Bdellovibrio bacteriovorus: one gene and its partner. Each later gene encodes a partner of the first gene's protein in a complex. Links are inferred from orthologs where the notes say so. Each region holds a gene or a part of one and is shown on either strand. Other genes may lie near its edges.

Region 1 (8,574 bases):
CGAGCCCGAAATCCCGCAAAACACCGGAAATATCGGGCGCACGTGTGTTGGCACCAACTGCGAACTGCACATTGTCGGAAAAATGGGTTTTGAGATCAACGACACCAACTTGAAACGGGCGGGGCTGGATTACTGGCCTCACCTGACCTGGTATCGCCACGAAACCTTCGAGGACTGGTGGAAACACGTCGAAGATCCGTCCCGCATCTGGCTTTTCACCACCAAGACCCAGCGCACCTATTTTGAACCTCAGTACCAATCCGGAGACTGGTTCGTTTTTGGTAAAGAAACCAAAGGACTGGATCCCGAATTCCTGCAAAAGCACCCACAGCAGACCGTCACCATTCCCATGATTGGGGAGGGGGCTCGCAGCCTGAATCTCGCTACCAGTGTGGCGATCGCGGCTTATGAGGGTCTTCGTCAGGTGCGATTTACATTGCGATAGTTTAAGGCTTTGGTCGGGGTCACTCTCGAGGAAGTCTTTGAAATTCTGAATGAAATCGCGTCAATGACGCATCCAGAAATTGCCCCCTTACCTTGCCGCTTATGTCAATTTGGGTCTATCCTCATAGGCTATGGTTACACAAATTTTGACAAAAATGTTCGGAACGAAGCACGACCGCGAGATGAAAAAGATCCAGCCCACTGTGGATCGTATCAATGCCCTGGAACCTCAGATGGCAGCTCTTACGGATGATCAACTCAAAGCCAAGACTCCCGAGTTTCAAGAGAGACTGAAGAAAGGCGAAACAGTTCACGATATCCTGCCGGAAGCATTTGCGGTCTGCCGTGAAGCCTCTAAGCGTGTGTTGGGAATGCGCCACTATGACGTTCAGTTGATCGGTGGTTATGTTCTGAATCGCGGTAACATCGCCGAGATGAGAACGGGTGAAGGTAAAACCCTGGTGGCTACTTTGCCGGTTTACCTGAACGCTCTTACGGGTCGCGGTGTGCACGTTGTAACTGTGAATGATTACCTGGTTCGTCGTGATGCCGAGCACATGGGTCGTCTTTACGGCTGGCTGGGTCTTACCACGGGTATCATCGTTCACGGTCTGACAGACCAGCAGCGCAAGCAGATGTACGCTTGTGACATCACTTACTGCACCAACAATGAACTTGGTTTCGACTATCTTCGCGATAACATGAAGTTTGATTTGAACGACTATGTTCAAAGACCTCACTATTATGCCATCGTCGATGAGTGCGACTCCATCCTGGTCGACGAAGCGCGTACGCCGCTGATCATTTCCGGTCCTGCGGAATCCTCCACTGACAAATACTATGCTGTGAATCAGATCATCCCGCACCTGAAGCGCGATGTTCACTTCACCATGGAGGAAAAATCCAAAACAGCCTCCCTGACTGACGCTGGAAACGCGAAAGTCGAAGAGCTGATGGGTCTTTCCAACCTTTACGATCCGCAAAACATCGAAATCCTGCACCACGTGTATCAGGGTCTGAAAGCTCACTATCTGTATCGTCTTGATGTGGAATACATGATCAAGGACGGCGAGATCGTGATCGTCGATGAATTCACCGGTCGTTTGATGCCGGGTCGTCGCTGGAGCGATGGTCTGCACCAGGCCATCGAAGCCAAAGAAGGCGTTGAAGTGAAGTCTGAAAATCAGACTTTGGCGACCATCACCTTCCAGAACTATTTCCGTATGTACGAAAAACTGTCTGGCATGACCGGGACTGCGGATACAGAGGCAGTTGAGTTCAAAAAGATTTACAATCTTGAAGTGAACGTGATTCCGACCAACCGTCCGATCCAGCGTAAGGATCAGGAAGACGTGGTTTATAAATCAGAAAAAGCGAAGTTCAAAGCCATCACCGCTGATATCAAAGAGCGTATGGCCAAGGGTCAGCCGATTCTGGTGGGTACTGAATCCATCGAAAAATCCGAAGCTTTGAGCTCGTTCCTGCGCAAAGAAGGCGTTAAGCACGAAGTTCTGAATGCGAAACACCACGAGCGTGAAGCGGAAATCATCGCACAAGCGGGCCGCAAAGGGGCTGTGACCATCGCCACCAATATGGCCGGTCGTGGTACTGACATCATGCTGGGCGGTAACGCTGACATGCTGGCAAAGGCACAAGTGGGCAATGATGATTCTCCGGAATTCGCGGAAGCGGTTCAGAAGATCAAACCTCAGGTTGAAGCGGAGCGTGCGGAAGTTCGTGCCGTGGGTGGTTTGTACATCATCGGTACTGAACGTCACGAATCCCGCCGTATCGACAACCAGTTGCGTGGTCGTTCCGGTCGTCAGGGGGATCCGGGTGAATCCAGATTCTATCTGTCTTTGGAAGACAAGCTGATGAGAATCTTCAATGGTGAGCGCATCCAGAAAATCATGGAAATGCTGAACATCCCTGAGGATGAACCAATCACAGCCAAAATGGTGACCAACGCGATCGAAGGCGCTCAGCGCAAGGTTGAAGGTCACAACTTTGATATCCGTAAAAACCTGATGGAATACGACTCTGTGATGAATGCGCAGAGAAACGCGATCTATGGCATGCGCCGCAAGGTTTTGGAAGGTCAGGAAATCGAAAGAACCACTCTGGACTGGCTGGGTGATGTTGTTTCCAATTTGTTGGATACCCACATCCCTGAAGGCGGCAAAAAAGAAGAGTGGAGCCTGGAAGGTCTGAATAACTCCCTGGCACAAAGCTTCGGTTTCAAAATCGACTTTGCGACCATGGCTGTGAACACTGAAACGGTGACCGACGCTGTGAAATCCGGCGTGAAAGAAGTCTGGGATCGTCAGAAAAATTCCATGGGTCCGTTCTTTGAGCAGGTTCAGAAAATGATCCTTCTGCAAAGCATTGATCATCACTGGAAGAACCACTTGTACGTGATCGACAAACTGAAAGAAGGTATCTCATTGCGTGGTTACGCGCAGAAAGATCCTTTGATCGAGTACAAAAAAGAGGCGTTCAAAGCCTTTGAGACTTTGAACAACACCATCAAGTCGGATGCCATCGAGAAAGTGATGCGCGTTCAACTGGTGGCCCAGCAGAACGAGCAGGAAGTTCTGGAAAGCCTGCGTCCGGAAGAAGCTGACTTGGATGAATTGGATTATTCATCTCCTAGCGAAGCGGATATCGGTCACAGCCTGCCAGAGACTGAAGAGGCTCCCAAGCGTAAGATGACTTTCCAAAGCGGTCCTCGTGATGATCGTCCGATGAACCGTGAAGAGCGTCGCCGCATGGACAAAGATTCGAAGGGAAAAAGATAATTGGCTTCTTGTCCAAGTTGCCACCAACCGGTAGAGATTCTTGATAAGCATCTGGGGACTCTTTTCACGTGTTCCCACTGCAATGCGGTTTTCTTTGTCGACTGGAATGGACAGCCAGAAATGGCACAACACGAGCCGGAGCCAGAAGCTCCGGCCGATTTTCAGGGGGGACAGGATTTCCAGCAGCCTGGAAATGACTTTGTCCCGCCGATTCAGGATTTCTCTGCTGCGCAGGAAACCTTCACTCCTGACAACTCCATCCCGGAACAATCCTATCAGGATCAGCCTTATTCCAATGATCAGCAGTATGCCGAGCAGGCTTACGAGCCGTCGCAGGATCCGGAGATGAATGCGCCTCCACAAGAGAATGTTTCTTATGCCGAACCTGTGGAAGTTCCGGGGGATGTTCCACCGATGGAAGAAGCCCCTTACGATTTCAGTCAGACTTTGGATTCGGTGAATTCGCAGCCAGCCTCTGAACCGGCACCGATGTCTTCAGACACCGCCGATTTTTCTGACGTCACTGACTTTGCCAACGCGGATACGGTTTCAGGGCCCTTGGCCTATACGGTCACTATCGATGGCATCGAGTCCAGTCGACTGCTGGCTCAATTGCGCGAAGCCATGACCGATTCCCGCTTTGGCTGGGATGTGGCGGGATTGCTGGCAAATGTGGGAGGCGGAAGACTTGTGTTGCGGGGCCTGACTCCGGCTAAAGCCTCTGTCCTGATCAACCGAATAAAGTATCTGCCTTTTAAAATTTCCTGGAGGCAAGATGTCCTGTCTGGTTCCTAAAATTTCGTTAAGCTTTTTGACAATTCTTTTGTCTGCTTCCGTGGCTTTGGCCAGCGGGGGTGAAGAGCATGGCGGAGGCCACGGCGAAAAGAAGGAAGCCGCTCCGAAAGAAGTCAAATCCCGCGAGGACAGGTATGGCGTGGTTCAGGCCCGTGTGGCGGCCTTGGAAGCCAAAATTAAAGCCGGTGAAACTGAAATTCAAAAGCTGATTCTGGAAAAGCAGCACACCAAGGATCCCGCCAAGGTGAACGAGATTCTGGGCCACATGATGACCTTGCACAAGGACATGGAAAAGAATCTGAAGGACTATGACCGGGAAAGAACCCTGCTGAAATACCGTTACCCGGAAAAGGGTCTGGCGGACAAACGTGAATACGAACGCATTGATTTAAAGTCCATCGAAGAAATGGAAAATCAGATGAGCCTGGGATCTTCCGTAAAGCGCACCCTGAAGAAGGTTCGCAGTCAGTACGAAACTCCGGAAGATGTAAAAAAGGTGGAAGCTTCTGAGGCTGCTGATGGGCATAAAAAGTCCGCTCCTCAGGCCCCGGCCAGTCTGACCGATCCGGTTATTCTGAAAAAATAAAAATCCCTGTCCCATATTGAGACAAAAGAAAGTTGCTCGCTTTCGAGGAACGGGCGAAGCTGGTACCTTAGAAGAATGGGGGAAGTATGCTCCGATATGCGGCTATACCGTTGATTTCGCTTGGCCTGATGCTGTCTGCCTGCCAGACATCCATGCTGAAGCAATTTGAAGAAATCACGCCTGGAATGGAAAAAGACGACGTTCTTGATCTGATGGGAAGCCCCACCCAAACTCAAAGATTTCATGGCAAGGACCGCTGGACTTATGTGTTTTATGATAAGCGCATCAAGTTTGTGAAAGAAGTGCAGTTCTTTGAAGGCAACGCCATCTATGTTGGTGATGTGTGGCAGCCGCCGGCAGAAAAGAATGCCGTGGCCATGGATTCATTGAACGATCGCAAAAACCGCGAGATCGATGAACAGATCGCCCGCGATGTGGAAGGCCACCGTCGTTCCTATGATGAGTATGAAAAGAAATCCAAGGGTGAAGACAAGGTTCGTTACGTTCCTGATTTCGAGCCGGTTCGTTAAGTGCTTACTGCCCCTGAGGCAATACCAGGGGTTCTCCCAGAACAGAGATCACTTCATAGCCGGTGATCTCTAAAGTGTCTGAAGCATCCTTCCCGTAAAATTTCACACCGGTCCAGGCCCATTCGCGCGGCCATTCATCCACGACATTGCGGAAATAGATTTTGCCACCCTCACGAATGCCAGGGGCGGTGATGTCGAATTCAAAATCACTGACCGGGCTTGCGAAGATCCGCGCAAACGGAATCGGGAAAGCGGCGATATGGTTCTGGTCATCGCTGACCACGCACGGGATGCGCACGACCATCTTTGGAATTTCACCGGAAATTGCCACGCCTTCTGCTGAGAACAGCAGATCCACGGTGGGATAGCGGTCACACACAAACACGCGGGACCCGGCCGGACTTTTCATCAGGAACAGCCCCAGCTTGATGCCCGGACCCTCGCTGAACTGATCCAGCTCGACATTTTTAAGAACCTGGTACTTGAAGGCTTTTCTGAATTCCTCAGGGGTGGCTTCGCTTAAGTCAAAGCTGTCAGAGACCGTGCCCACCGAGCTTAAGCCTCCGTCAGAGGCGACTTTGCGCTGCGGGGAAAGCTTTTCATTCAGTACGTGCAAAGCAAAGGGAAGAGCCGCCATCAGTAAAATCAGGCTCATCATGCGCGACATTTTTTGCAGCGGTGACTTTTGTCTCTTCATAATATTAATACTCGCACTTTATTGTATCACGATCCGCCTGAGTCAGGGTGTTGCGGATTGTGTCTGAACTTAAAATACTCCACATAACACTGGCCACGGTGTTGTCGCGGTGTTTGAGGCCCAACACATGCCCCAGTTCGTGCACCATCAAACTTTCAAGATGCACACCTGAACCCATGGATGGGATGTCGTAAGTAAAGAAGTTAAAGAACTGTTCGTTCAGAATCAGATCGGCTTCATAAATCTGGTTTGATCGCCAGTAAAGGGTGGTCAACGCCTGATAGTTCTTTTTCGGAGCTTCCTGCCACGGCCATTCCGTCAGGACGTGCACAGTGCTTTTGCTGTCCTTGGCGGCGGTGTTTGCCTGAGAGTCGGTCACACGACTGAAGGTGAACAAAGTCATGCCGGCAGCATCATTCCAGTGCTGGGCTGCTTTGTTAAGCGCATCTTCGAATTCCAAAGGATAACTGCTGTGAAGCTTTAATTTTACAGGGATGTTGGACTTCCAGGAGATGCGCTGACCATAAGAATTTTGCACAAATCCGCAGTCGGCCTGGTTTTCACTGGCTAATAGATCGTCGTCGCCGGGCCCAAGACTGGGGCCCTTTTCACAGGCGCACAAAGATAGAAGGGTTACAGAAAGGACGATCCACTTGAACATATACTTGTCAGTTTACACGAGTTTTCCACGCGCAACCTGACAAGAAATGAATACTCGACCTAGGACCTAGTTATAGAAGTCGGCGATGTCGTCGTCGTTGCGGATATAGGTTTTGAAATCCGGGGACACAAAGCTGGACTCATGGATTTTACCCATCGGGCATTTTTCCAAACCCGACATGCTTTCGCCATCCCAGCCACAAGCGCCGACATACCAAGCCAACTGGCTGTAATCGACTTTGTAAGCAACCAGGGAAGTCCCTTTAAAGATCGCCACGACTTCTTCCAAAACGGTCTTGCCGTCAGCGTGGAAGTCGCCTTGCAGGACAGTGTCTATCCAGATGAAGGCTTGCTTGTCAGAGATACGCTCAAGCTTAGAGAATTGGAATTTTGTCAGGAAGGAATCACGCACGCCGTTTGTGTAAACGATCATCTCACGATACGGCTTGGTGCACTCTGCAGATTTACAAACAGTTTTGTAATCAGCAATAAGATCATAGAATTTGCCAGCGCCCACGAATTGCTTGTCTGCCAAGGCGTTGAGGGAAATCAGATTTACGGCCAACATCAGGCCCATCATCAGTTTTTTCATAGAAAGTCTCCGGTTACGTGGCCTTTGTATAACCCCCGTAAGGGCGTTTGTATAACTGAAAATGACGGACCTGTTAGAAGCTTTGATTCACCGTTTCCGCTAGAACGCGCTTCAGAATTTTGCCGCTGTCCCCTTTGGGAAGGCTCGGCAAAAACACGAAATGTTTGGGAATTTTGAACTTCGCCAGGTTCTGAACGCAGTGCTGGTGCAGGGTTTCCGGCGTCAGGTCATTGCTGCTGCGAACCACAAAGGCTTTGCCGACCTCGCCCCATTTGTCATCCGGAATGCCAATGACCGCCGCCTCTAAGACGCCGGGGTGGGAACGCAGGATCTGCTCCACTTCGGGCGGGTACACGTTTTCTCCACCCGAAATGAACATGTCTTTTTTGCGTCCGACAACATAATAATAACCTTCGTCATCACGACGAACCAGATCGCCGGTGCAAAGCCAGCCTTCTTTGATGGTTTCTTGCGTGGCCTTTTCGTTGTGCCAGTAGCCCTGCATGATCATCGGACCGCGTAAGAGCAGTTCGCCCACCTGATTGGCCCCCAGCTCGCGGCCTTCAGGGTCGACGACTTTGGCTTCAATATAGAAGTTCGGAAAACCGATAGAGCCGATTTTGCGAAGGGCATCTTCTTCATTCAGTGAAAACACATTCGGACCAAATTCGGTCAGACCATAGCCCTGGCGGACGGGAACGCCTTTTTTATCCCAGGTCTTGATCAGCTCCAGCGGCATCGGTTCGCCGCCGACAATGGCATAGCGGATGTTTTCTAAGTTGGTGTCGTTGAAACGTGGGGACCTTGCCATCATTTCCATGGTGGTCGGAACACCGAACAACAGCGTCGCTTTTTCTTTTTCACTTAAAGCTAAAATTTGTTCAGCGTCGAATTTTTTCAAGAACACCACTTTGGCGCCACGATGAATGAACGGAGTCGTTAAAACATTCCAGCCACCGGTGTGGAAGAATGGCAAAAAGATCACCGTGCAGTCGGTTTGTGAAATATTTAGTCGCAACGTTGTGTTGATCGAATTCCAGAAGATCATTTTGTAGGTCAGGATGGCGCCTTTTGGGGAGCCTGTGGTGCCTGACGTGTAAAGGATCATCGCCGGATCATTCTCGTTCGGCACGAAGGGCATTTCCCCTTGCGCTGGCGGATTTTGCAGATCTGTAGCGAAGCTGTCTGGTCCCTGCAGGAGATAGTGTCTTGTGCCCGGAAGGTTTTCGACGATGTCACGATACGCTTCCTGGAACAAAACCAGTTTTGGCGAAGAGTCGGCGACGATGTGATTGACCTCTCGCTGGGTCAGGCGGAAGTTGACCGGCACCATGATGGCGCCCAGGCGTTGCAAAGCAAAGAACAGAAACACGTATTCCAGTTCGTTGGTGGCCAGGACCGCCACACGGTCCCCTTTGCAGATGCCGAACTTTTCGTGCAGCACGTGCGCTCCGGCGTTGGCCAGATCGAAA
Region 2 (2,930 bases), 2.6 Mb from region 1 along the record:
TGCCGTTCTTGAATCTGTAGGTGTAAAAGACATTCTTACTAAGTGTGTTGGTACTCGTAACCCGCACAACGCTGTAAGAGCAACAATCGACGGCTTGAAGCAGTTGAAACAACAGCTTTAATTCGCGGACTGGTGGCAAAAATGGCTAAAACATTCGTAGTAACTTTGAAAAGATCAACTATCAAATGCACGCAGGATCAAAAGGACGCAGTTCGCGTTCTTGGTCTTAAGAAACTTCACCAAACTGTTGAAGTGAAAGATTCTGCTGCGGCACGTGGTAATATCATGAAAGTTCAACATCTTCTTGATGTTGAAGTTAAGGGGTAATCATGAGCTTGCTTAAAACATTGGCACCTAAGGCAGGATCCAAGCATGCTCCAAAAAGAATCGGTCGTGGTATCGGTTCTGGCATGGGCGGCACTTCTACCAAAGGTCACAAGGGTCAATTGGCTCGCACAGGCGGGACAGTGCGTCGTGGCTTCGAGGGTGGTCAAACACCTATGCACCGTCGTCTTCCTAAGTTTGGTTTCAGCAACGTAGCTTTCGCAAACAACTTTGAGATTGTAAACGTTGGCCAACTTGCTAAATTTTCTGGAGAAGTCACTCCTGAATCTCTACACGCTGCTGGACTTATTTCCAAAGGCGCTGTTAAGATTTTGGGAAATGGCGAGCTTAAAACAGCTTTGACTGTAAAAGCTCATAAATTCTCAGAAAGCGCTAAGAAAGCTATTGAAGCTGCTGGCGGCAAAGTCGAGGTAATTAAGTAGTGTCTGCAATTGAGAGCATCGCAAAAAATTCTGATCTTCGTAAGCGCATCTTGTTCACATTGGCCCTTTTGGCCATCTACAGAATTGGTGTACACGTTCCGACTCCTGGAGTAGACGGATCTGCGGTGCTCTCTTTTTTCCAGGCTCAAAGCCGTGGAATTTTTGGCCTATTTAATACCTTCACAGGTGGAGCTCTTTCCCAGTTCAGTATCTTTGCACTGGGAATCATGCCTTACATCTCCTCTTCCATCATCTTCCAACTTTTGACTTCTGCGATCCCGTATCTGGAAGCTCTTAAGAAAGAAGGGGAGCAAGGTCGTCGTAAAATCAACCAGTACACTCGTTATGCGACGGTGGCTTTGGCGATTATCCAAGGTTACGGTATCAGCACGTGGTTGATGAACTCCACAAGCCCGGATGGACATCCTTTGGTGATCGCTCCAACTGTGGCATTCCTTCCATTCCAAATCATGACTATCATCACATTGACAGCAGGTACCTGCTTTATCATGTGGTTGGGTGAGCAGATCACAGAGCGTGGTATCGGTAACGGTACTTCACTGATCATCTTCACTGGTATCGCTGCTGCGATCCCTGGTGGTGCTCAACAGCTTTGGGAGCTTGTTCGCACAGGCGAAATGCGTTTTGCATTGGTTCTTTTGTTGGTTGCCTTTATGGTGGCGATCATCGCAGCCGTTATCTATATGGAAGTGGCTCAGCGTAGAATCACAGTTCAGTACTCTCAAAGACAGGGCGGTGGCGGCATGCAATCCATGCAGACTCCGACCTCTCATCTTCCTATCAAACTTAATATCTCTGGTGTGATCCCGCCAATCTTCGCGAGCTCTTTGTTGATGTTCCCGGCGACAATGGCTCAATTCGTGAACACGCCTTGGTTGAAGGCCCTTCAGGATTCTTTGAATCCTTCCGGTACCATCTTCAACATCATGTTCGTGGCTTTGATTGTCTTCTTCTCCTTCTTCTACACAGAGATCGTATTCAATCCGAACGACGTGGCAGACAACCTGAAAAAATACGGTGGTTTCGTTCCTGGCGTTCGTGCTGGTAAATCCACTGCAGACTACATCCAAAGAGTTTTGGAGCGCGTAAACGTAGTAGGTTGTATCTACCTTTGTACTATTTGTATTCTTCCAGGCATCATGGTGAACCAGTTCAACGTTCCGTTCCACTTTGGTGGTACTAGCTTGTTGATCTTGGTGGGTGTTGCTTTGGACACTGCTCAACAGATCCAGTCTCATATGATCACTCAGAAATATGAGGGCTTCCTTAAGGGTGCTAAGATCCGTAGCAGAAGGGTTCAGTTCTAATGAACTTGATCCTGTTTGGTGCCCCGGGGGCCGGTAAAGGTACGCAGTCTGAGCTTTTGATTAAACGCCAGGGAATGACACAGATCAGCACTGGCGATCTATTCAGAGCAGCCATTAAAGGGCAGACGGACCTCGGCAAAAAAGCCCAGGAATTTATGGATAAAGGTCAGCTAGTGCCAGATAGCATCGTTATCGGCATGGTTGAAGAAGTTCTCCAAAAAGGCATCCAAAACTTTATTTTAGATGGTTTCCCTAGAACTGTGGCTCAGGCCCAGGCTCTAGATGAATTACTTGTAAAAATGAATCTATCCATCGGGAAGGCGATCTTCCTTGAAGTTCCCATGAGAATCCTGATGGACAGGCTGACTGGCAGACGCGTTTGTAAAAATTGCGGCGCTGTCTATCATATAGTCAGTAAGCCCTCCAAAGTAGAGGGCAAATGTGATTTGTGCGGTGGTGAGGTCATTCAACGGAATGATGACAAGGCAGAGGTTATTGAGACCCGCCTGAAGACTTATGAAGAGTTCACAAGCCCCCTAAAAGAGTTTTATAAAAAATCAGGCAAATATACTGAAGTGGACGGAAATAGGGACACCGAAGAAGTCTATAAAGAGATCGAAAAAATAATAAAATAGACGGCTGTATTATTTTTATCTCTAGACTTTGTGTTTTTTCGGTGTTAGCGTGCCGGACCGCATTCGTGTTTTTGCTGGAATTTTCACTTTTTAATAAAAGTGGAAACTATAAGCGTATGGGAAGACATTATGAAAGTAAGACCATCAGTTAAGGCTATCTGTAACAAGTGTAAAGTTATTAAAAGAAAAGGCGTTATTCG

What was found.
Region 2: the proteins of secA (region 1) and secY are in contact, whole or in part, in a crystal structure (PDB 3DIN), measured with the Thermotoga maritima proteins. The link is inferred for Bdellovibrio bacteriovorus from one-to-one orthologs. Residues at the interface, in WP_004082002.1 of Thermotoga maritima: Glu261, Ala262, Arg263, Lys300, Ala301, Arg302, Thr303, Ile304, Ile305, Leu323, Tyr324, Asp325, Pro326, Val329, Ser330, Tyr333, Ile336, Lys340, Phe345, Val349, Glu363, Phe364, Tyr374, Ser375, Gly376, Gly377, Glu393, Ile395, Thr482, Ser483; in WP_004081795.1 of Thermotoga maritima: Glu108, Gly109, Glu110, Glu111, Ala236, Glu237, Arg238, Arg239, Ile240, Thr241, Ile242, Gln243, Tyr244, Ala245, Arg246, Arg247, Val248, Thr249, Gly250, Arg251, Arg252, Val253, Tyr254, Gly256, Ala257, Ser258, Thr259, Tyr260, Leu261, Pro262.

The regions. Positions count from the first base shown.
Region 1 is NZ_CP020946.1:3,535,780-3,544,353, reverse strand. Bases 246-3,442 are described here. They hold secA (preprotein translocase subunit SecA), read left to right. Parts: upstream 246-575; coding sequence 576-3,242; downstream 3,243-3,442. Other genes in these bases: B9G79_RS16955 (hypothetical protein), read left to right, coding at 3,363-3,442; B9G79_RS16965 (tRNA (cytidine(34)-2'-O)-methyltransferase), read left to right, coding at 246-445. In the rest of the region: more of B9G79_RS16965, read left to right, coding at 1-245; more of B9G79_RS16955, read left to right, coding at 3,443-4,037; B9G79_RS16950 (hypothetical protein), read left to right, coding at 4,018-4,623; B9G79_RS16945 (outer membrane protein assembly factor BamE), read left to right, coding at 4,710-5,153; B9G79_RS16940 (hypothetical protein), read right to left, coding at 5,158-5,850; B9G79_RS16935 (matrixin family metalloprotease), read right to left, coding at 5,855-6,511; B9G79_RS16930 (hypothetical protein), read right to left, coding at 6,578-7,102; B9G79_RS16925 (acyl-CoA synthetase), read right to left, coding at 7,176-8,574. UniProt on the Escherichia coli protein: Required for protein export, interacts with the SecYEG preprotein conducting channel.
Region 2 is NZ_CP020946.1:914,103-917,032, forward strand. It holds secY (preprotein translocase subunit SecY), read left to right. Parts: upstream 1-766; coding sequence 767-2,095; downstream 2,096-2,930. Other genes in the region: rpsE (30S ribosomal protein S5), read left to right, coding at 1-121; rpmD (50S ribosomal protein L30), read left to right, coding at 142-327; rplO (50S ribosomal protein L15), read left to right, coding at 330-767; B9G79_RS04500 (adenylate kinase), read left to right, coding at 2,095-2,730; rpmJ (50S ribosomal protein L36), read left to right, coding at 2,860-2,930. UniProt on the Escherichia coli protein: The central subunit of the protein translocation channel SecYEG. Consists of two halves formed by TMs 1-5 and 6-10.